Regions from separate parts of the uncultured Cellulomonas sp. genome, predicted to be linked through region 3. Evidence: predicted binding sites of a transcription regulator. Region 3 holds the regulator's gene; each other region holds the start of a gene.
What was found. The regulator LexA, encoded in region 3, represses DNA repair genes until DNA is damaged. The targets are predictions, from matches to a motif close to TCGAACANNTGTTCGA.

Region 1: the regulator LexA is predicted to act here: its motif matches at 3,825-3,840, upstream of RYN42_RS02750 (HNH endonuclease signature motif containing protein).
Region 2: the regulator LexA is predicted to act here: its motif matches at 2,914-2,929, upstream of RYN42_RS18685 (DUF222 domain-containing protein).

What each region holds. Positions count from the first base shown of each region.
Region 1 is NZ_CAURTV010000005.1:28,226-36,497, reverse strand. It holds gene RYN42_RS02765 (Z1 domain-containing protein) at 1-1,951, opposite strand, end outside; gene RYN42_RS02760 (very short patch repair endonuclease) at 2,043-2,468, opposite strand; gene RYN42_RS02755 (DNA cytosine methyltransferase) at 2,612-3,706, shown strand; gene RYN42_RS02750 (HNH endonuclease signature motif containing protein) at 4,081-5,031, shown strand; gene RYN42_RS02745 (hypothetical protein) at 5,238-5,594, shown strand; gene RYN42_RS02740 (IS110 family transposase) at 5,591-6,628, opposite strand; gene RYN42_RS02735 (hypothetical protein) at 7,470-8,027, shown strand; gene RYN42_RS02730 (helix-turn-helix domain-containing protein) at 8,003-8,272, shown strand, end outside.
Region 2 is NZ_CAURTV010000137.1:52-6,735, reverse strand. It holds gene RYN42_RS18690 (M20 family metallopeptidase) at 1-1,135, shown strand, start outside; gene RYN42_RS18685 (DUF222 domain-containing protein) at 1,326-2,756, opposite strand; gene RYN42_RS18680 (TraR/DksA C4-type zinc finger protein) at 3,065-3,394, opposite strand; gene RYN42_RS18675 (cold shock domain-containing protein) at 3,700-4,083, shown strand; gene RYN42_RS18670 (DUF3027 domain-containing protein) at 4,086-5,231, shown strand; partial or broken gene RYN42_RS18665 (sacsin N-terminal ATP-binding-like domain-containing protein) at 5,228-6,684, shown strand, end outside.
Region 3 is NZ_CAURTV010000034.1:7,058-15,329, forward strand. It holds gene RYN42_RS10230 (ATP-dependent DNA helicase) at 1-1,597, shown strand, start outside; gene RYN42_RS10235 (L-lactate dehydrogenase) at 1,632-2,633, shown strand; gene lexA (transcriptional repressor LexA) at 2,695-3,447, opposite strand; gene RYN42_RS10245 (LysM peptidoglycan-binding domain-containing protein) at 3,778-4,230, shown strand; gene nrdR (transcriptional regulator NrdR) at 4,607-5,131, shown strand; gene RYN42_RS10255 (S9 family peptidase) at 5,174-7,165, shown strand; gene RYN42_RS10260 (aldo/keto reductase) at 7,172-8,194, opposite strand.

The DNA of each region.
Region 1 (8,272 bases), on a different contig from region 3:
CAGCGACCGGAACACCTCGGAAGAGGCGGTCATCGTTTCCGCCGGCTCGCTTGGCCGCTGTGAGCAGTCGCCCCGCAGCGTCGAGGTTGCCCTGCAGCCAATCCTCGTCCAGGTGGGCGAAGAATCGGGTCTGAACCCGACGACCCGCGTAGGAGACCTCTGCAGGTTCGGCCGCCCCCATCTTCGCCGTGATCCGGAGTGACGGGTGGGTCCTGATACGCACGGCGACGTCGCTCGGGGTCGCGTTCTGCGACTGGTAGAGGTCGATGTCCGCGCGCATCTCGTGCTCGACCTGAGCCAGGTGGCGGAAGCCCAGCTCCAACTCCAACGTCGTCCAGATCCGCGGGAGGTCTTCGTAGCCCGTGCGGTATCCGAACCATCTGCCCATCTGCAGGAGGGTGTCGTACGCCGTTGCACCCCTCACGAACAGGCTCACGACGAGACCCTCGAGCGTGAGCCCGCGAGACAGCGTGTTGCCACCGACTGCGATGGCGACCACAGGTGCGCCGCTGTAGTCCAGGCGCCTCTCGCTCCGGAAGTTGTCCATGAGGACCTCGGTGGATGCGACGACCGCGCTCAACTGGCCTGCGACGTCCTCGAACGAATCGGTCGCCCGTTGCCACTGTGAGGCGGGCACGCGAGCCGACTCCATCTCCCACTGTCTCTTGAGTTCGTCCAGCAGGACCGGATCCCCGGACTTCAGCCGACGCAGTGTGTCATCCCGGATCTCACCCAGAGGTGCGAGGAATGAGCGGTGAACCTGCGTCTTCACCGAGGTGTGGATCAACATCGTCGAGTGTCCGGCGTCTCCCCGAACCCGGCGCGCCGCGGTCGCAAGCCAGAACCAGCGCACCGCGTCGACCACCTCGGGGGTGAACGTGGGAACGAAAGAGTCGGCATCTGCCTGCTTCAGCGGTCGGAGCAGGCCGACGGCCTGGTCCGGAATACGGCGAACCATGTCCAGGCCGTCGACGTCATCTCCGTCGACGTCGTCCCTTCCGAACACCAATTCGGGCCCGAAGTAGCCCTCCGGCAAGGGCAGATTCAGGATGAAGTCCTTGGGGTACAGGTCGCCATCTGCCGGATTGATGAACACGTTCGCAAACGGCGTCGCGGTGTAGCCGATGTAGATCGAGCGCGGCATGAGCGCCAAGAGCCCGCGGATCAGGGGATTGATGCGGGCGGTTGCGACCGATGCTTGGTCTGCTTCGTCGTCGATGATCAACACGCGGGCGGACTGCAGTGCGTGACCGGCGTGTTCGCTCTCCAACCACTTCTTGAGCCGGCGGAGCACGACCGGATTCTTCTTGACCACGGCGAGCACGACCTTGCCCTCTGCCGTGAGATACGCCGAGGGAGGGACTGTCGGGATCTGGAAATCCTTGTCCTCGTCCGTCAAAGGCAGCCAGTGGTCCAGGTTGAGGTCGCGCAGCTGCTGGTTCAAGCGCTCCTGTGTCTGCTTGCGCAGGCCGTTGTGAATGCCCGAGAGCACGATGACCATCGAGTACTCCTCGTCGGCCATCTTCGCAATGACCGATGTGAAGTTGGTGGTCTTCCCACTCTGGACGTAACCGACGACGAGACCCTTACCGTCGAACCTGACCTTCGATGGCGGTGGCGTGTGAGCGACCACCATGGTCGAAGCACGATCGACACCGTCCACGCGAGCCGCGGGCCAGTTCTCTGCTTCGAAGTAGGCCCGGAGCGGACTCCAGAACCGACTGGCTTCCGTCGGCCCCGAGTACCACTCGTTCTTGCCGGCCGTGATGATCGGCGGGCCACCCTGCTCGACCTTCTTCAGGTCGCTCTGCCACTGCCCAGCGAATTGGTCGACCTCGGCCATCGACGAACCGAATCGGGTGACCGCTGCGTCGAGGCCGTGCTTCTTCGCCCACTCGGCGAAGACCACATACATCGGATGATTCGAGATGCTCACGTCGCTGGCGGTCACGATCCGAGACTAGCGTCGGGACGGTGCTCGCTTGTCCCACACAACCGTCGCGATGCGTCGCCGCATGCGAGGTGGGCGAATTGTCCTCTGCTCATTCTGGAGACCGCGGCCGCTGCCTACTGGGTGCTGGCGAACGCGCCTTTCGCCATTCCCCGACCACCTCCTGCGCAGCAGCGTTCATATCGGCGTGCTCCCAGTACCGCAGAACAGTCCACCCCGAGTCGACGAGGTACGCATCCGTCTCGCGATCACGCTCGACGTTCCGCTCGAGCTTCGCCCGCCACCAGTCGCCGTTCGTCGTCGGGCTAGTTGCGTGTAGCGGGCATGCATGCCAGAAGCATCCGTCGACGAACACGGCGATCCGTGCCTTGGGCAGCAACACATCGGCCCGGCGGCGCGGCATCCCGGGGAGCGGATGATCGACTCGGAACCGTAGCCCCGCGGCGTGGAGAGCCTGGCGCAGGTGCATCTCCGGGGCGGTGTCACGACGAGCCTGTCGCGCCATCCGACGCGACACGGCTTCGTCCAGTGGCACCGGCGAACGGGTGACGACCGCCTGGGCCTTCCGCACTACGGGTCACCCGCCTCACCCTGGGTCCGGCCAACTCCCGCCGGCGCGCCAGCACATCAATGTGGGCGCTGCCGGCTAGCGTCTTCCTCGTGACCATCTTGGATCAAGCGCCTGCACGCAACGCACCGATCCTCCGGGTGTTGGATCTCTTCGCGGGCGCCGGTGGGTTGACGGCCGGGTTGGACACGCTCGGAGTCTTCAGGTCGGTACAGGCGGTCGAGATGGACGTGGCGGCTGCCGCGACGTACAAGCAGAATCACCGGAGCACCAACGTCTACGTCGGGCCGATCCAGGAATGGTTGCGGACCGCCGAGGTCCCTCAGGTCGACGTCGTGGTCGGCGGCCCTCCCTGCCAGGGCTTTTCGACTCTCGGCAAGCAGGACGTTGAGGACGACCGGAACTCCCTGTGGGAGGAGTACGCCAAGACGATCGTGCGTGCCCGGCCTCGCTACTTCGTCGTCGAGAACGTGGCGGCCTTCGCCCGGTCACCGCAATACGGCCGTTTCGTCGAAGCCGTCGAACCGGGTGGCATTTTGGCGGACTACGCGTTCGAGGCACGAGTCCTGAACGCCGCCGACTACGGGGCGTTCCAGGCCCGGAAGCGTGCGGTGCTGATCGGCCACCACAGGGACCTGGCGTCTCCGGGCTTCCCGACGGCGGACCACGAGGGAGCCCATCGCACGGTGCGACAGGCATTCCGAGGGGTCGCTCAGGAGTGGGACGCGATCGACCTGCCTGAGCGTTCAGTGCGATTCGCCGGGCGTGACCTCCCCGGAGTCTTCCGAACGACCGAACTTCATCTGGGACGCAGATATACGTCTGAGTCGATCCAGCGCTTCCGGTCCATCCCGCCCGGAGGCAATCGCTTTTCCTTGCCCAACGAGTTGCTCGCAGACTGCTGGCGCAAGCACACCAGTGGTTCCGCGGACGTCATGGGACGCATGCACTGGGACCGGCCGTCAGTGACCGTGAGGACGGAGTTCTTTAAGCCCGAGAAGGGGCGATACATCCATCCCGTGGCGAACCGGGCAATCACCCACTACGAGGCTGCTCTTCTGCAGGGGTTCCCTCGCTCGTATCGGTGGGTCGGGTCGAAGGTCGCTATCGCTCGACAGATCGGCAACGCCGTGCCGATTCCGCTTGCCGCCGCCATCGGTCGCACCATTGCCGATGCAGAGCGCTGAGCGCGACCGGCCTTCGTTAGGGCGCTGTCGCGATCGGAGACGCCTACGACATTGCGAGGGCCGTGTTCTCGATCGGGCCGTTCAACACCGAGTAGATCCGCCGCAGAGGCCCGGAGAGTCGTAGACCCGTTCGAGATCGCGACCCAGGAGCATGTCGACTGGCACCTGCACCTGCGGACTCGGCCACATCCCAGCCGCCCAGTACGAGCAGACCAATCCCGTCGCAACCCCGTCGGGAGACGATCAGTTCAGCGAACCGAGCCTTCACTGGATCCGGCGCGTACACCTGCAACCGCAACAGCACCGGGAACCTAGCCGATCGACGTGCAAAGCTGCTGCGTATGCAGAGTGGAGCGTTGCGAGCATGGCTACTCATGGCCGCAGGCGATGACCGTGGGCATGGCGGCAACTCCGGTTACGACGATCAGGTCGACGCGTACTACTCCTGGGATAGCAACGTACCGAACCACAAGAACCTCGGCGTCGGCGATGCCGTCGCTGTGTGGAACAAGCAGCGCCTGCTGGGCGTATCGGTCATTGAGGAGATCGAGGCCTCGCATGGCCCGAAGCTGCTCAAGCGTTGCCCGAGCTGTGGCACGACCCGCATCAGTTCGCGGAAGACGGCCTCGCCGCGGTACCGGTGCATGAAATGCCACCACAAGTTCGAGATGCCACGCTCCGACGTCGTTGATGTGATGCAGTACAGAGCGCGGTACGACGCGGCGTGGACGTCGCTCGACGGGACGCTCGACCAGACTGAGATCCGATCTCTGGCGGTAAATGCGGGCGAATTCAATGCGATGCGGCCGCTCGACTGGGGCGCCTTTTGCGACGCGCTCTTAACGAAGGGCGCTGGTCATGCAGTCGGCCGCGTGTCCGCACGCCTAGACCTCAGCTGGCCGCTGGGCACCAGCCCGATCGTGGAGCTACCCCAAGGGTTCGGTCAAGCGCTCGTCCGGGTGCGTCGAGGACAACAGCAGTTTCGCGACCACCTCTTAGCAACCCAGGGAAGCACGTGCGCCTTCACGGGGGGCGCTCCCACGCGCGTACTCGAGGCAGGACACTTGTACAGCTACGCCCAGCTGGGTACTCATTTTGAGCACGGCGGCCTGATGCTGCGGCGCGACATCCACCGACTGTTCGACGATGGGCTGCTTGCAGTGCAGCCGTCCACCCTCCGCATCGACGTAGCACCTAGTCTGGCGCGATATCCCCAATACGCACGGCTCCACGACGAAACGCTCACCTTGAGTCTCAAGGATCCGCAAATTGACTGGCTTTCCAAACACTGGGACGAGCATCGCTCCCTGCGCTCGATCATGTAGCCGTTCACATCTTGCAGCTCCGGGCCGACGCCGTGTATTGACGGCGCCGGTGATCCGGCCTCCGCCCTCGTGTCCGTGTCACCGCTGGCAGCGGGCGGCTGTGATGCCTGTGGCATCGGAGTGTCTCGACAACTCAGGTTGCGCTTGGTGGGCCTCTATGTCCATCGCTGCAGGGCTTCAGGCCGCTTGTGGGCCATCATCGGAGGATGGACGCCGACCAGTCAGCGAGCAGCAGGCTCGAGATCTCAGTGGACGAGCTGAAGTCGGCTCTTGCGACAGTGATCGGTGCGCTCGAGGAGGTTCACGGACCGACGGTGATCGTTGACGCGGACTTCTACTGGACCTTGTTCGTTCGCGAGCAGTTCGATCTCTCCACCGAACCGCCTTCGCCGACCGCGGGGCAACTGACCGACGACGTGGAATCCGTGCGCGATCTGCTGGCCAACGGCGGGATGGAGCCGCTGTGGCATCTCCTCCAGCACACGATGGGAATGCTGGCCGGAGCCGCTTCGACGACTTTGGACCACATGGTCGAGGTCCCTGCCCCGCCGAGCTACGCCTAGGCCGCGTCAGCGGACCGCATCTCAACGGCCGCATCGACGCGCATTGCTTTGAAGACCTGGTCCGAGAGCCGGCGCTTGAGGCAACGGATGGCCTCGCGGCTGGTCTTGCCCTCGGCGCGTTTGCGGTCGTAGTAGGTCCGGCCTTCGGTATCGGCGCGGATCTGAGTCAACGCGATCGTGTAGAGCGCGCGGTTGAGCTGACGATTGCCGCCCCGGTTGAGCCGATGCCGCACTGTGCGCCCCGAGGAGGCAGGTAAGGGCGCGGTCCCGTTGGCCGAGGCGAACGTGTCGCGGTTGGGGTAGCGGTGGATGTCGACGATCTCGGCCAGGAACCGGGCCGCGACGACCGGGCCGACGCCGTAGATCGCGTTGACCGCGTCGGCGTGCCCGGCGACCAGGGCAGCGATCTGGGTGGTCACGGCGCGTGTCTCGGCGATCAGCGCTAGCACCCGCACCAGTCGCCTGCGGGTCAGTCCGGATCGGATGCGTTCGTCGTCGCCGATGAGCGTGAGCATCGCGTTGACCTGCGCTGTCGTCTTGAGATGCGGGTGGGTCAGGTGATAGCCGGGGATCAGTCCGACGAGCTCGGAATGCACCTGGTTGGCGAGGCTGTAGTGCTCGACGATCAGGTCTTCGCGATAGTCGAGCAGTGCTCGCAGGTCGGCTGCGACGCCCACCTTGAGCCGAACTTCGGGCAGCCCGGGATCTCGTGCGGTGATCCGGGCGATCGCCAAGGCGTCGACCTCGTCGGTCTTGCCCTGCCCCGGGCGGGCACCGCGTTCGCGTGAGGTCATGGTGGTCGGCACCTCACGCACGTCTACTCCTGCCGTCGATAGATGCGCTGCGACAGCACGCCCGAAGTGGCCCGATCCTTCGATCCCAACGCGCACCACCGGCCGGCGAGCAAGCAGAGCAGTCAGCCGGACGAAACCTCGGTTGTCGTTGACCACCTCGAGCCACTCGACCAGCTGCCCGCGGCCGTCACACACCGCGACCGCCAGCGTGTCCTTGTGAGTGTCGATCCCCATGAACATGACGCACCTCCACGTCTTGGTCATCCGCGTGGGGATGGTGGAGCGCAAGCACCTCTTGGGACAAGTCCCAGCCCTCTATCGAGCGTCACCACCACCCCGAGGAACGCCGCTGGGAGGCATCCACCCTAAGTGAGCCACACCCTCGGTGGGCAGCCAGAAGTCGGGCCATCCCGACGGCGCCGCGGGTCCCGGAAGCCCTCCGGGACACGATCACCTTTTCAGAGGTGCCAGAGGTGTCATGGCCCCTTCTTGCCTTCGCTGAGCACACGCGCCGGTCGCGACGATGACGTCCTAGAGGTCCGGCTCCAACCTCTGTGATCGATCGCCCACGCCACCTCAGCGTGCGGCTTCGTACCCGATCCTCGATGAGCTGCTCGACCACCGGGCAATCATCAGCGCTGCGAACCCCGGCCCCGGGCTACCCGCTCGCCAGGACGACGGCCTTGCGAGTTCGACCGCGCATCTCGACAACCGCACCGGCACCAAAGCGAGCTGACTACTGCAGTTGTCACGCAGTGAAAGAAGAGTCGGGTCGCCCTCGCCTGCCGGACTCTCGATCGGACACCGGCGCACGGCTCCTCAGAGGCGCGCGGCCTGGACCTCAGGCGGTGGAGCCGGCCAAGAGCTTGGCGACATGGGTCGCGTGTTACGCGGCCATTGGCGCACCTACTTGCGGGAGGCGGTTGATCACCGCCCCCGGGATAGGTCGAGACACGCCGCTGCCGACTGCCGACGACGCATCTTGAGGCCGACAGCGCATACCTGCTTTCGAGATCGGGGAGGCGAGATGGGAAGTCAGCGCCGAGCCCGACGCGTGCGCAGGACAGCCCGCGCCGATGGGGTGCCGATCGACGAGCCCGGAGCCGCGTTCGGGATCGTCGGTCACGAGCCTGATTACGTGCTGCCGCCCGACATCGCCGACCGTATCCGGCTCGTCGAGGAAGCCGTCGCCGACGCCCGCCCAGCCGTCGCGCGGCCCGCCGTCGGCGTGCAGTATTCCGTCCAAACCTCGCCGGCAGACTTCCGACCGCTGCCTTCCGACCCGCCCACCCGTCCGTACATCGAGCCCCCGCATTACGACCCGACCGAGATCCTCCAACTCGTTGCACGGCGCCGGCGCGCCCGAAAGATCCTTCGCCGCATCGACGTCGCCATCGAGCACGAAGTCGAGCGAGCTCGCGAGTGTGGCGCGAGCTGGGACGAGATCGGTCGCCATCTCGGGATCACTCGGCAGGGCGCACGCCAGCGCTATGCCGAGCACAGCGTCCACATCACCGGTGAGCCGACCGCCTCGTCCACAGATTCGGCCGCCAGCCCACCAAACGGACCGCACGGAGAGCATGCCTTGAGGAACCCGACGAGAGGGGCAGCGCCATGGCTACCCAGTACACGACCCTGACGCCCGAGGAGGTTGCGGAGGCCCTTGGAGCGTCCCCCTGGTGGGTCCGCGAGCAGGCGCGGCGGGGGCGCATCCCGCACCTGCTCTTCGGCCGCGGCAAGATCCGTTTCTTGCCGGAGCACGTCGACGCCCTCGTGCGGCTAGTGACGGTGGAGGGCCGGCAGCCCGACGACGAGCCGTCGGTGGAGGCATCGGTCGACCTCGGAGCGCTCGGAGCGACCGTGAAGTCCATCCGCGCTCACCAG
Region 2 (6,684 bases), on a different contig from region 3:
CGACCTGCCGGCCACGCAGCGGCTGGTGCTGGACGCGATCGGCGCGCTCGACCTCGAGGTGCACACCGGTCGCGGGCTGAGCTCGGTGGTGGCGGTGCTGCGGGGCGGTCGACCGGGACCGGCCGTGCTGCTCCGGGGGGACATGGACGCGCTGCCGGTCACCGAGGACTCGGGGGAGCCGTTCGCCTCGGAGCGCGACGGTGTCATGCACACGTGCGGTCACGACCTGCACGTCGCGGGACTGGTCGGCGCCGCGCGGCTGCTGGCCGCGCGTCGCGAGGAGATGGCGGGCGACGTCGTGCTCATGTTCCAGCCCGGTGAGGAGGGTGACCACGGCGCCCGCCTGATGATCGAGGAGGGCGTGCTCGACGCCGCCGGCTCGCGCGTCGTCGCCGCGTACGGGCTGCACGTCGTGTCGTCGCTGGTGCCCGCGGGCCTGGTGATGTCCAGGGCCGGCACGATGCTCGCCGCCGCGGACTCCGCCGTCGTCACCGTGCACGGTCGGGGCGGGCACGGGTCCATGCCGCACCTCGCCGCCGACCCGGTACCGGTCGCCGCCGAGATCGTCCTCGCGCTGCAGGCGATGGTCACCCGGCAGTTCGACGTGTTCGACCCCGTGGTCGTCACGGTGGGCAGGATCGTGGCCGGCACGACGAACAACGTGATCCCGTCGATCGCCGTTCTCGAGGCGACCGTCCGCACCTTCTCCGAGGCCACCCACGCGGTGCTGCCCGAGCGGCTGACCCGGCTGGCGGAGGGCATCGCCGCCGCCCACGGCCTGACCGCCACGGTGGAGTACGAGCGCGGGTACCCCGTCACCTCGAACACCGCCGCCGAGGTCGACCGCGCCGCCGGTCTGGTCCGCGACATGTTCGGCGAGCAGGCGTACACGACCGCCCAGCAGCCGCTGTCCGGGGCCGAGGACTTCTCCTACGTGCTGCAGCAGGTGCCGGGCGTGTACTTGGGGCTCGGCGCGACACCGGTCGGCGAGGACCCCGCGTCGGCGGCGTACAACCACTCCGCGCAGGCGCGGTTCGCGGAGGAGTCCCTGGCAGTCGGGCCCGCGGTGCTCGCGGCGCTCGCGCTCGACCGGCTGGCGGAGGGCGCGTCGGAACGGATGGCAGAAGGGGCTTAGCGAGGTAGTCCCTGGACTCGCCGAGGACGGGTCGTTGCACGCTCGACGAGCTGGCACGCGGTCGCCTGCTCGCCGCGCGGCCTCGGCTCGACCTGCTCGCCGGCGCTCGACACTCTGCGCTGGCGCTCGATTTCGCACTGCCCCGCCGCTCTTCCTCGGCCGTCACGCTCGGCACAGCGTCCGCCCGGGGTCACGTCCGGAGCGGTTGTCCGTGGCGGTCGGTGAAGTGCCAGGTGCCGTCGGTGTGGGTGATCTCGATCGCGCGGTCGTGGACGATCTCGTGGTGGTGCCAGCACAGCAGGATGCCGGTGTTGACGTCGGTGGTGCCGCGGTCGCGGTGCCAGTGGTGGGTGTGGTGGATCTCGCCGAGGGCGGGTGGGGCGTGGCAGCCGGGGTAGCGGCAGTGCCGGTCGCGGGCGATGATCGCGCGGCGCTTGGGGCCGGTGTAGGTGCGTTCCGTGCGTCCGACGTTCAGGACCTGCGACGCGGGCCCGAACACGACGCGGGTGAGCGCGGAGTCGCACGCGAGGCGGGCCAGCACGGTGTCCGGGACGGGTCCGGTGCCGACCAGCTCCGCGACCGCGAACCGTTCGGTGTCCCCACCGGGCACCGGCAGCCCCGGCCGCCCGGCCTCACGCGCGTCGACGCCCGGGGCTCCCAGCACACCAGCGGCTCGCGGCTCACCGCCGCCGGCCCCCGACTCGTCGACACCCGCGGGGCGCGCCACAGCGGGGTCCCCAGGCTCGTCGCAGCCGCCGGCGTCGCCGCGCGACGTGTCGTCAGATCGGTGGCCGGGGGCGCGGTCCAGGGCACGGTGCAGCGTGGCGTAGTCCACGACGGCGGTGATCTGCGGGCGGTGCGTGCCGGTTGCGCCGGTCAGGTCACCGTCCAGGGCCAGCCGGGTCAGGTTCACCAGCGCGCTGGCGCGGCGCCTGCCGGCGGGTTGCCCGGCCTGGTCCGCGGACCTTCCGGCCAGTGCGGTCAGCGCCGCGGCCAGGGCGTGGCCGTGCTCGGTGGTCAGGAACCCGCTCAGCTGGCACCCGTCGGAGGTCTGGGCAAGGTTCAGGTGCTCCCGGTCGCTCGCCTCGCGGTATCCGCGTTCGTCCGCGGCCGGGTCGGCGGCCGCGGCCCACCGCCGGGCCAGGACCCGCACCTGCGCCACCGGCAGCTTGATGGCGTGCGCGAGGAGGAACGCCTCCCCGCACCCCGAGGTCGGGTCGGACAACGCCGTCTTGCGGTCCGGGGTGTTCGCCACCGCGGCCAGGGTGTGCGCAGCCTCCAGCGACACGCTTCCGGCGACGACCGCGGCCGCGGTGGCGGGCAGGTCATCGCGCAGCGCCCGCCCCAACCGCACCACCCGGCCAGCCTGCCCGTGCGACACCCGCCCGGTCGATGCGACCCACGTGGTGATCGACCGGGCACCCTCCAGCGCCCACCACCCGTCGGCCTCCACCATCGGCACCACCCGCGCCGCGACCGCGGTCAACCTGCCCGCCAGCACCAACGCCTCCCGCACCACGTCGACCGCCACCGCGCCCTGCAACCGATTCGGCCGAGCCGGGTCCGCCAGCGCCGCGAGCGTGTCCACCGCGGCGGTCAGCTCCGCCAGCACCGACCCCACCGAGCGATCAGAGCCGACAGCGCCGTCAACACTCCGAGCACCTCGAGCACCCGAGCGCGCGGCGGCGGCCCGCGGCGCAGCCTCCTCGATCGACACCGCCATCCACCTCCACCCGCTCCGGGTACCCACCCTCGAACCAAGGGCGATCCGTCCCGCTACGAAGAAGTGTTCCAGCCACCACTGACATTCATCGCGCCTGTTGCTCGAATCCTGAGACGGCGATCGAAGAAATGTCAGTGCAGGTCAGAGGCGCAAACAATGAGCCGCCCACAGCCCCCTCAATAACGCCCGTCGTCCACAGGAAAGAATCAGCACCCGACGCACGTCGTCGCCGTAGGCCGCGCCTCCAGCCGACCCGGCGCGATCGCCCTCCCGCACACCGCGCAGATGCCGTACGTGCCCTCGGACAGCCGAGCCAGTGCCGCATCGACCGACGCGAGCCGCTCCACGGCGTCGCGGGCCAACGCGTCCACCTGTGCGCGCTCGAACGCGATCGTCGCGCCCTCGGGATCGTGCTCGTCATCGGCGTTGCTGTCCCGCGAGGCGTCCACGACGGCGCGGTGCTCGCTGCGCAGCGCCGCCAGACGGTCGAGCGTCTCGGTACGCAGCTCGTCGAGCCGGGCGCGGGCGTCGGTCATGTCGAGGGCAACGCTCGGCGGCCGACAACCCTTCCGGCGCAGGCGACGGCCCGGAGAGAGCTGCCCGGCCACACACCGGCGAGACCAGCAGCCCGGCCACAGCACGGCGACACCAGCACGGCGACGGCCCACGAGACCAGCACAGGCGACGGCCCGGCGAGACCAGCACGGCGACGGCCCGGAGTCCGGCGCGAATGCGCGCAGTCCCGCCCGCACCGCTGCTCCCGGCAAGCACGGGGATATTCACCGGCGGCGCCCGGTAACCTTGTGGCCAGTACGTCTTCATCTCATGAACGGGGTTCACCGTGCCTACCGGCAAGGTCAAGTGGTTCGACACCGAGCGAGGCTTCGGGTTCATCGCCGGCGACGACGGCGGCGAGGTCTTCCTGCACGCGTCGGCGCTGCCCGAAGGCGTCACCGCGCCGAAGCCGGGCGCAAAGGTCGACTTCGGCGTCGCGGACGGCCGTCGTGGCCCCCAGGCGCTGTCCGTCAAGCTCCTGGACCCGGTGCCCTCTGTCGCCAAGGCGGCGCGCAAGCCCGCCGACGACATGGCCGTCATCATCGAGGACCTCATCAAGGTCCTCGACCGCGTCGGCAACGACCTGCGTCGTGGCCGCTACCCCGAGAAGGCTCGTGGGGTTCAGTACGCCGCCCTGCTGCGAGCCGTCGCGGACGACATCGAGGCCTGAGCATGCCTGCACCTACCAAGGACGCGGTCCTCGGATCTGCCGTCGACCTGGCCCGTGAGGTCGCGGTCGCGATGGCCGAGGACCCCGCCGACGTCGGCGAGTACCTCGGCCTCGTCGTCGAGGGCGAGCGGCTGGTGTCCCACCGGTTCGCCTCCGCCGCCCGCGGCTACCGCGGCTGGGAGTGGACCGTCACGGTCGCCCGCGTCCCGCGCGGCCGCACCGCCACCGTCTGCGAGGCCGAGCTCCTGCCCGGACCGGACGCCATCCTCGGCCGCGAGTGGCTGCCGTGGTCCGAGCGCATCCGCCCGGGCGACATCGGCCCCGGCGACGTCCTGCCCTTCAAGGCGGACGACCCGCGCCTCGAGCCCGGCTGGACCCCCACGGGGGACCCCGAGCTCGACGACGTGGCGATCGACGAGCTCGCCCTCGCCCGCGTGCGGGTGCTCTCGCCGCAGGGTCGCGACGAGGCCGCCGAGCGCTGGTACCGCGGCCCGCACGGTCCGACGAGCGCGGGCTCGCTCGCCTCGGCGGCCGCCTGCGGCAGCTGCGGGTTCCTGGTCCCGCTGCAGGGCTCGCTGGGCACCGTGTTCGGGGTCTGCGCCAACCAGTGGTCGCCCGACGACGGCACCGTCGTCAGCGTCGACCACGGCTGCGGCGCCCACTCCGAGACCGACGCCGAGGCGCCGCCGACCGAGTGGCCGGCCTCCGACCCGCTGATCGACGAGCTCAGCCTCGAGCTGGTCCAGCTCACCACCCCCGCCCTCGCGCAGCCGGACACCGAGGCACCCGCGGCCGAGGCGACGCCCGACGAGACGACGCCCGACGAGACGACGCCCGACGAGACGACGCCCGGCGAGGCAGCGTCCGACGAAGCACCGTCCGACGAGACGACGCCCGACAACGCCTCCGTCGACGACGCCGCGTCCGACGCCCCCACAACCGAGGCACCCGCCGCCGCCGCCGAGCCGGACCCGGCCGCCGACACGGCAACCTCCCCCGAGGGCGACCCGCTGACCGACGACCTCACCGCGGCCGAGACGGACGCACCCGAGCCCGCGGCCGAGACGGGCGCACCCGACACCGCGGCCGACACGGACGCCCCCGACACCGCGGACCAGCCCCCCGCGCGCCCCGACCCGGAGCCGTGACCGCCGACGCCTTCGGGACGGCCGCCCTGCGCGCGGCCGTCCTGGGGGCGTGGCGCGCCTCCCCGGCACGACTGCGGGAGGACGCCAACACGGAGGAGGACCACGCCCACGGCTACTACCGCGACCGGGTGCTGGTCGAGCTGGCCCAGAACGCCGCCGACGCGGCCACCCGCGCGGACGTCCCGGGCAGGCTCCTGCTGCGGCTCGCCCGCGCCGACGACGGCACGATCGCGCTGGTCGCCGCCAACACCGGCGCCCCGTTGGATGCGGAGGGCGTCGCGTCCCTGTCCTCGATGCGGGCGTCGTCGAAGCGCGACACCGGCGCCCGCGTGGTCGGCCGGTTCGGGGTCGGCTTCGCGGCGGTCCGAGCGGTGGCCGACGAGGTCTCCCTGCTCTCGACGACCGGCGGCGTCCGCTTCTCCGCCCGCGACACCGCCGAGCTGCTGAGCGAGGCCGCGGCCGACGTCCCCGCGCTCGCCGAGGAGGTCCGCCGCCGCGACGGCTCCCTCCCCTCGCTCCGCCTTCCCCTGCCGGCGGACGGCCGCCCCCCGGAGGGCTACGACACCGCGGTCGTCCTGCAGCTGCGCGACGAGGTGTTCGCCGACGAGGTCCGCGTCCTGCTCCGCGAGGTCGGCGACCCCCTGCTGCTGGCCCTGCCCGGGCTGGTGGAGATCCTGGTCGAGGACCACACCTCCGACGCACCGGCCCGACGGATCGCCGACGTGCACGAGCGCTGGGTGGTCGAGTCCGCGGAGGGCGAGCTGTCCGTGGCGGTCGTCGCGGACCGGCCGGTCGAGGAGCGCAGCGCGCGGTCCTGGCGCGTGACGTGGGCGGTCCCGCGCGACCCGGCGCTGTCGTGGCTCCCGGTGGTGCACGCCCCGACGCCCACCGACGAGCCGTGCAGCGTCCCCGCGCTGTTCGTCGCGACCCTGCCGCTCGACCCGACGCGGCGGCACGTCGCCGCGGGCAGGCTGGCGGACGTCGTGCTCGAGCACGCGGCGGACGCGTACGCGCGCCTCGCGCAGGCCCGGGCCGACGCAGACGCCGACCCGCTGTCCCTGGTCCCCACCGGACTGGCGGCGGGCACCCTCGACGCCACGCTCCGGGACCTGGTCGTCGAGCGCCTCGCTCGCACCCCCCTCCTGCGCCGCGCAGCACCGTCCACGAGCGACCTCGTCGCACCCGACCGCGCGGTGATGCTGGCCGGCGGCGTCGGCACCCAGCGCACCGCGCTCGCCGCGCTCGGCCGCCGCATCGCCGGCCTCGTCGTGGTCCCCTCCGGTCGCCAGGCGCAGGCCCGGACGCTCGGTGTGGAGGAACGCAGCCTCGCCGACGTGGTGGAGGAGCTCCCCGTCGTCGACGACGGCACCTGGGCGGAGCTGTACGACGCGCTGGAGCCGGTCGCGGACGACAGCCAGGCGCGCGAGGCCCTGGGGGCGCTGCCCGTGCCCCT
Region 3 (8,272 bases):
CGAGAGCCTGGGCGAGCAGGTGCTGCGCCTGCGGGAGTGGGCGGACGAGACCGGCACCGGCGACCGCGACGACCTGGTACCCGGCGTGACCGACCGGGCGTGGCGGCAGGTGTCCGTGACGTCCCTGGAGTGCCTGGGCGGCAAGTGCCCGATGCTCGCCGAGTGCTTCCCGGAGAAGGCGAAGGCCGCGTCCCGCGAGGCGGACGTCGTGGTGACCAACCACGCCATGCTCGGCATCGCCGCCTCGGGATCGCCGGGCGTGCTGCCCGACCACCAGGTGCTGGTCGTCGACGAGGCCCACGAGCTCACCGACCGCGTGACCGCGCAGGCCACGTCGGAGCTGTCCGTGGCGACCATCGAGCACGCAGCGCGGCTGGCCCGGCGGCACGGTGGCGTTCCCACGACCGACCTGGACCTGGCCAGCCAGGCGCTCGCCTCGGTGCTTGTCACTCTCCCCGAGGCCCGGTTCCGCGACGGGCTGCCCCCTGCTGCGCGCGACGCGGTCGCCAGCGTGCGCGACGCCACCCGGGCACTGCTCACGGTGCTCAAGCCGGAGTCCGGGCCGAGCGCTCCGCCCGAGGGCGGTCGCAAGGTCGCCCAGGCGACCATGCTGGCGCTGTACGAGGTCGCGGACCGGATGGCGGCGGACCCCCAGGACAACCGGCACACCGTGCTCTGGTGCGCCCGCAGCGAGGACCGCCGGGGCTCGGTGCTCACCCGGCTGTATGCCGCGCCGCTCGCGGTCAACGGGCTCATCCGCACGCACCTCCTGGCCGGACGCTCGGGCGTGCTGACGTCCGCCACGCTCGAGCTGGGCGGCTCGTTCGACCCGATCGCGCGCGCGGTCGGCCTCGAGGTGCGGCCGGACGCCGAGCCCGTCGGACCCACCTCCCTGGGCGGCGAGGCGACGACCGCACCCGCGGGGGCGCCCTGGCGCGGCCTGGACGTCGGCAGCCCGTTCGACTACCCGAGGCAGGGGATCCTCTACCTCGCCAAGCACCTGCCCAAGCCTGGGCGGGAGCCCGCCACGGACGCGCAGCTCGACGAGATCGCCGATCTGGTGACCGCGGCGGGCGGGCGCACGCTCGGGCTCTTCAGCTCCCGGAGGGCCGCGAACGCCGCGGCGGCCGCCATGCGCGAGCGGCTCCACGTGCCGATCCTCGTGCAGGGCGACGACCAGCTGCCGACGCTGGTCGCCCAGTTCATCGCCGACGAGGCCACCTGCCTGTTCGGCACCCTGTCGCTCTGGCAGGGCGTCGACGTGCCCGGCGCCACGTGTCGGCTGGTCATCATCGACCGCATCCCGTTCCCGCGCCCCGACGACCCGGTCGCGTCCGCGCGCTCGGACGCGATCGAGAAGGCCGGCGGCAACGGGTTCCTGGCTGTCTCTGCCACGCACGCGGCCCTGCTGCTGGCCCAGGGCGCCGGACGGCTCATCCGCTCGAGCGAGGACCGGGGCGTGGTGGCCGTCCTCGACCCGCGCCTGGCGACCGCCGGCTACGGCAGCTTCCTCACCCGGTCCCTCCCCGCCTTCTGGCGGACCACGGACCGCACCGTGGCCCTCTCGGCGCTGCAGCGGCTCGCCGCGGCCGGATAGCCTCGACCCCGTCCCCGACCCAGAGGTGTGTGAGATGACCGAGAGCCTGGACATGGAAGACGTGGGGCTGACCCCGTTCCGGAGCAGCCGCCGCACGTCGAAGCTGGCGATCGTCGGGGCCGGCGCCGTGGGGTCGACCATGGCGTACGCCGCCCTGATGCGCGGCGCAGCCCGCTCCGTCGCCCTGTACGACATCAACGCCGCCAAGGTCCAGGCCGAGGCGCTCGACCTCAGCCACGGGATCCAGTTCATGCCCATGGCGCAGGTGGTGGGGTCCGACGACATCGCGGTGTGCGCCGACGCGGACGTCGTCATGTTCACCGCCGGGGCCAAGCAGAAGCCCGGACAGTCGCGGCTCGACCTGGCGGAGGCGACCATCGGGCTGGTCCGCAAGGTGCTGCCGGCCGTGGTGGACGTCGCACCCGACGCCGTCTACGTCATGGTGACCAACCCCGTCGACGTGGTCACGTACGCGGCGCTGCAGATCTCCGGACTGCCGCCGTCCCAGCTGTTCGGGTCCGGCACGGTCCTGGACTCGTCGCGCCTGCGCTACCTCATCGCGCAGCACACGGGGGTCGCGGTGCAGAACGTGCACGCGTACATCGCGGGGGAGCACGGAGACACGGAGCTGCCGCTGTGGGGTTCGGCCAGCATCGGCTCGGTGCCTCTGCTCGAGTGGACCGGCGCGGGCGGCAGCGGCCCGCTCACCGCCGAGGTTCGCGAGCGGATCGCGCGGGAGGTCGTGGAGTCCGCCTACCGGATCATCGAGGGCAAGGGCGCGACGAACTACGCGGTCGCGCTGGCCGGGTCGCGGATCATCGAGGCCATCGTCAAGGACGAGGGACGGGTGCTGCCGGTCTCCTCGCTGCTCACCGACTTCCACGGGATCAGCGACGTGTGCCTGTCCGTGCCCGCGATCGTGGGTGCGCAGGGTGTGGGGGAGCGTCTGCCGGTCCGGCTGTCCGGCGAGGAGCTGGCCGGGCTGCGCTCGTCCGCTGACGCGGTGCGGGCGGTGGCTCGCCAGTTCGGCTTCTGACGCCCGTACGACACGAGCCGGGCGCGCACCTCGCAGGAGGCGCGCGCCCGGCTCAGGTGTGTCAGAGGCTGCGCAGGACGCTCACGACGCGGCCCAGGATGGTCGACTCGTCCCCGGGGATGGGCGAGTACGCGGGGTTGTGCGGCATGAGCCAGACGTGCCCGTCGATGCGCTTGAGGGTCTTGACCGTGGCCTCGCCGTCGATCATGGCGGCGACGATCTCGCCGTTCTCCGCCACCGGCTGGCGCCGGACCACCACCCAGTCGCCGTCGCAGATCGCCGCGTCGATCATCGAGTCGCCGCTGACCTTGAGCAGGAAGAGGTCGCCGTCGCCCACCAGCTGGCGGGGGAGCGGGAACACGTCCTCCACCACCTGCTCGGCGAGGATCGGGCCGCCGGCGGCGATCCGGCCGACGACCGGCACGTAGGAGGGTGCGGGCAGGCGCTCGCCGTCGCCCTGGTCGGGGAAGGCCGACCGGCTGCCGTCCGGCGCCGTCCACGTGCCGACGCCGCGCGAGTCGTCCGCGTGCATGACCTCGATGGCACGTGGCCGGTTGGGGTCGCGGCGCAGGTAGCCCTTGCGCTCGAGGGCGGTGAGCTGGTGCTTGACGCTGGACGGGCTGGTGAGGCCGACCGCCTCGCCGATCTCGCGCATGCTGGGCGGGTAGCCGCGGTTCTCGACCGACGAGCGGATGGTGTCGAGCACGAGCCGCTGCCGTGCCGTGAGGCCGTCGGGGCCGGGCGCCCCGTCCGGGAGCGTGTGGATCGTCGCCAGGTCCTGCTCGGGCTGGGACGTGTCCCGTGGGTCCGTCACTGCGCTCCTCCTCCGTCCGGCGGCCGCCTCGCAGCACGCTCAGCTCTTCCGCCACATCCAGCCTGCAGCCACCTGACCTGACCTGCGCCGACGGGGCTCCCCGGCGTGCGTGTCAGTGCCTCGTGGTCCGCTTGTGCTGCATCGCCAGCCTAGGGATGTCGGGCCACAAGATCAAACATCTGTTCGATCGTGTCTCGACAGTGTCGGCAGATGCTGGTAGACATCGTACAGACGTTCGACGAACAGGCGTTCGACGATCAGAAGCTTGACGATCAGCAGTTTGACGGTCAGGACCCCGGGCCACCGGGCCGAGCAGGAACGAGAGACGTGATGAGCGCGATGGTGATGGGACCTGCGGTGCCGATCCGGCTGACGAGCGCGGGCACCTCCGGAGCGAGGACCTCGCGGAACCAGCGGTCGCACGGTCGGGCGCTCGCCGGGACGCCTCGCGCCACGGAGACCGCGACTCCTCGCGGCACCGACGCCGCGCCGGCTCACCTGCGGCTCACGGCCCGCGGTCGCATCGTCCTGTGGGTCCTCGCGGCGGTCGCCGTCGCCCTGGTGACTCTCGTCGGCACGCGGGCGTCGGCGGACGGTCCTCTCAACGCACAGGAGGTCGAGCGGCACGTCGTCCAGCCGGGGGAGACGCTCTGGGCGATCGCCGAGGGCGTGGCGTCCCCGTCGCAGGACGTCCGGGACGTCGTCTTCGACCTCGTCCGGCTCAACGAGCTGCCGGACGCGGGACTGATGGCGGGGCAGGTCATCGTCGTCCCGGCCGGCTGACATCCCTCGCGATACCTGGTTGCCATCGGGCACGCCGCCGTCTAGGTTAGGGTTACCTCACAAAGCGAGCTGGGGGGCTTGCTGGAGGGGCGGTGCGGCAGCGTGAGCTGGCGAGACCACCGCAGTTCAGCGCGGCACCGAGGCGAGTCGGTCCGTGACCTGGGACGGGGGCGTCCCCGCGAGGGCGGTCATCTTCGGGTGGCCGCCCTCGTGCGTGCCCGCGCCTCGCACCCGGCCGTCCGGGCAGCCGCTCACCCTGCCGGGCGCACCGACCTTGCGACGCCGGGACGCGTGGCCTAGCGTCACGCAGGCGTTCACCACGCGATCACCGTCACAGACGTCCTGGCGGCGACGCGCACGCTCGAAGGGGACCACGGTGCACTGTCCGTTCTGCCGCCACCCGGACTCGCGGGTCGTCGACTCGCGGACGTCGGACGACGGGTCGACCATCCGGCGCCGCCGCCAGTGCCCGCACTGCAACCGCCGGTTCACCACCGTGGAGACGGCCAGCCTGTCGGTGGTCAAGCGCTCGGGCGCCACGGAGCCCTTCAGCCGCGAGAAGATCGCCGGAGGCGTCCGCAAGGCGTGCCAGGGCCGCCCGGTCAGCGAGGACGACCTCGCGCTGCTCGCGCAGAAGGTCGAGGAGACCCTGCGCGGTGCAGGCTCGGCCGAGATCGACGCGTACGAGATCGGCCTGGCCATCCTCGGCCCGCTGCGCGAGCTGGACGAGGTCGCCTACCTGCGGTTCGCGAGCGTCTACCAGGCGTTCGACTCCCTGGAGGACTTCGAGGCGGCGATCACGGTCCTGCGCGCGGAGCACGAGTCCGACGACCCCGACGGCGGCGAGGGCGCGGACGGGCCGGTCGACGTGCAGGACGAGGGCGCGCGCACCACCACCTGACCCGGTTCGGCAGCTGTCGGTGCGACGACGTAGGTTCGTCGCGTGCTTCCCCGTGACCTCTCCCTGCTGACCGTCCCCGGTACTCCCGCCGTCCTGCCTGACGGCTCGCGCGCCGTCGTCGCGGTCGTCCGTCCGGACGTGACGGACGACGAGTACACCGGCCACCTGTGGTCCGTGGACCTGACCGGGTCGGAGCCGGCCCGCCCGCTGACCCGCGGCCACCGCGACACCGCCCCGGACGTGTCGCCCGACGGGCGCTGGGTCGCCTTCCTGCGCGCGGAGCCCGAGGGCAAGCCGCAGGTGCACGTCGTCGAGTCGGCCGGCGGCGAGCCGGTCCGGCTCACGGACGCGCCGCTCGGTGCGTCCGAGCCCCGCTTCTCGCCCGACGGCGCGCGGATCGCGTACCTGGCACGCGTGCCCGAGCCCGGCCGCTACGGGGCGGACGGCAAGCCGGGCTCGGAGGACCCGCGACACATCACCGAGCTGAAGTACCGCGCGGACGGCGTCGGGTTCTTCCGCGACCGCCCCCAGCACGCCTTCGTGGTCGCGGTGCCGACCGACGGCGAGCGGCCCGCCGCCCTTCCCGAGCCCGTGGCGCTCACCGCCGGCGAGATCGGCGTGGCCGGCGTGCGGTGGACCCCCTCAGGCGACGCGCTCGTGGGCGTCTCGTCCCGGCACGCGTCGCGCGAGACGGACCTGCGCAGCGACGCCGTGCTCATCGAAGCCGCACCGGACGGCGAGCCCGGCGCGCCCGTGCCCCTGACCGACGCGGACGCGGGCAGCACCCTCGGGGTCGAGGCCGTCCTCCCGTCCGCGGACGGGAGCACGCTGTGGCTGCTGGCCAACGACCTCGGGCCGACGGGCCGGGACTTCGTCGCCGCGCAGCTGGGGCTGTACCGCGCGCGGCTGCACGGTGGGGGCGCACCGGAGCGGCTCACCGACGCCGCGGGCGACCAGCTCGGCGGCGTGCTGGTGGAGCTGGACGGGGACCCGCTGGTGGTCGTCGAGCGGCGCGGCGCGGTGCACCTGGTCCGGGTGGCGCCCGACGGTGCGCAGACGACGCTCGTGGGCGGCACGTCGGTCGTCGCGGGCGCCGCAGTAGCAGCGCGCACCGGGCGGGTCGTGGCCACCGCCGCCACACCGAGCTCTCCGGGCGAGGTCGTCGTGGTCGACCAGGCATCCGGAGCGGTCGAGGTGCGGACGGACTTCGCCGCCGCGCTGCGGGCCACCGGCCGCGTCCGCGTACCGGTGGAGCTGGAGGCCACCGCGCCGGACGGCTACCCGGTCCACGGCTGGGTGGTCACGCCCGACGAGGCGCGGTACGGCACCGGCCCGCACCCGACCGTCCTCATGATCCACGGCGGCCCGTTCGCGCAGTACACGCACGCCCTGTTCGACGAGGTGCAGGTGCTCGCCGAGGCCGGCTACGCCGTGGTCTTCGGCAACCCGCGGGGGTCGTCCGGGTACGGGGCGCAGCACGGGCTCGCGATCCGCGGCGGGTTCGGCACGGTGGACACCGAGGACGTCCTGGCGCTGCTGGGGGCCGCGCTGGAGGATCCCGCGCTGGACGGCGAGCGCGTCGGCGTGATGGGCGGCTCCTACGGGGGCTACCTGTCGGCGTGGCTGACCACGCGGACGGACCGGTTCGCGGCTGCCGTCGTCGAGCGCGGCTTCCTCGACCCGGTGAGCTTCGTCGGGTCCAGCGACATCGGCTGGTTCTTCGGGCTCGAGTACCTCGGAGACGGCGACGACGAGCACGGTCTCGCGGCCCTCGCCGCGCAGTCGCCGATGGCGCACGTGCGCGAGGTACGCACCCCCACCCTGGTGATCCACTCCGAGCAGGACTGGCGCTGCCCGGTGGAGCAGGGCCAGCGCTGGTTCGTCGAGCTGAAGAGGCGCGGCGTACCCGCGGAGCTGCTGCTCTTCCCGGGCGAGGGACACGAGCTGACGCGGTCGGGCAACCCCCGCCACCGCCTGGTCCGGTTCGAGCACGTGCTGCGCTGGTGGTCCACGCACCTTCCCGTGGGCGGCTGATCGCCGTCAGAGCTCGCTCGAGCGCGCGCCCCAGAGGTTGATGCCGGCGTCGACGGCGTGCGGCTCGATCGCCGCCAGCTCGTCGTCGGCCAGCGCGGGGAGCGCCACCGCTGCGAGGTTCTCGTCCAGCTGCGCGGCGGTCCGGGCACCCACGAGCACCGAGGTGACGCGCGGGTCCCGGAGCACCCACGCGAGCGCCAGCTGGGGCAGCGTGCGACCGCCGGCCCGGGCGACCGCGTCGAGCGCGCGCACGTGGTCGAGCGCCTCGTCGGTGAGCCACTCGGTCCGCAGCGGTCCGCCGCGCGCGGCCCGGGAGTCGTCCGGGATGCCGTGCAGGTACCGGGCGCTGAGCATCCCCTGCGCGAGGGGCGAGAAGGCCACGACGGCCATCGACGCGTCGTCGGCGACCTCCAGCAGCGACCGACCGTCGGCGCCGGGCTGCTCGACCCACCGGTTGAGCAGGGAGTACGCGGGCTGGTGCACAGCCAGGCGCAGCCCGAGCGACGCGGCGACCGCGAGGGCCTCGACGGTGCGGTCCGCCGAGTAGGACGAGATCCCCGCGTGCCGCGCCTTGCCCGACCGGACGGCACGGTCGAGGGCGCCCAGGGTCTCCTCGAGCGGCGTCGCGGGGTCGAACCGGTGGCTGTAGAACACGTTCACGCAGTCGACGCCCAGCAGGCGCAGGGACCGGTCCAGCGAGGCGCGCAGGTACTTCGCCGAGCCGTGCTCGCCGTAGGGACCCGGCCAGGCCCGGTACCCCGCCTTCGTGGTGATCAGGAGCTCGTCCCGGCGGGTGCGCAGGTCCCGGGCCAGGAGCCGACCGACGGACTCCTCGGCGGCGAACGGCGGCGGCCCGTAGTTGTTCGCCAGGTCGAGGTGGACGACGCCGCGGTCGACGGCGTGCAGCACGAGGCGGCGCTGGTCGTCGAACGCGATCGTCGCGCCGAAGTTCTGCCACAGACCGAGCGAGACGACCGGCCAGGACAGACCGCCGGCCTTCCGGTGCGGGAGCGAGAGGGCGTCGGCCACCCCGCCGACGCTACCGGGCGCAAGAAAGTGGCGCCGCGGGCCCGAGTCGGCAAGGCTGGGCACGCCGCGGGCGCAGAC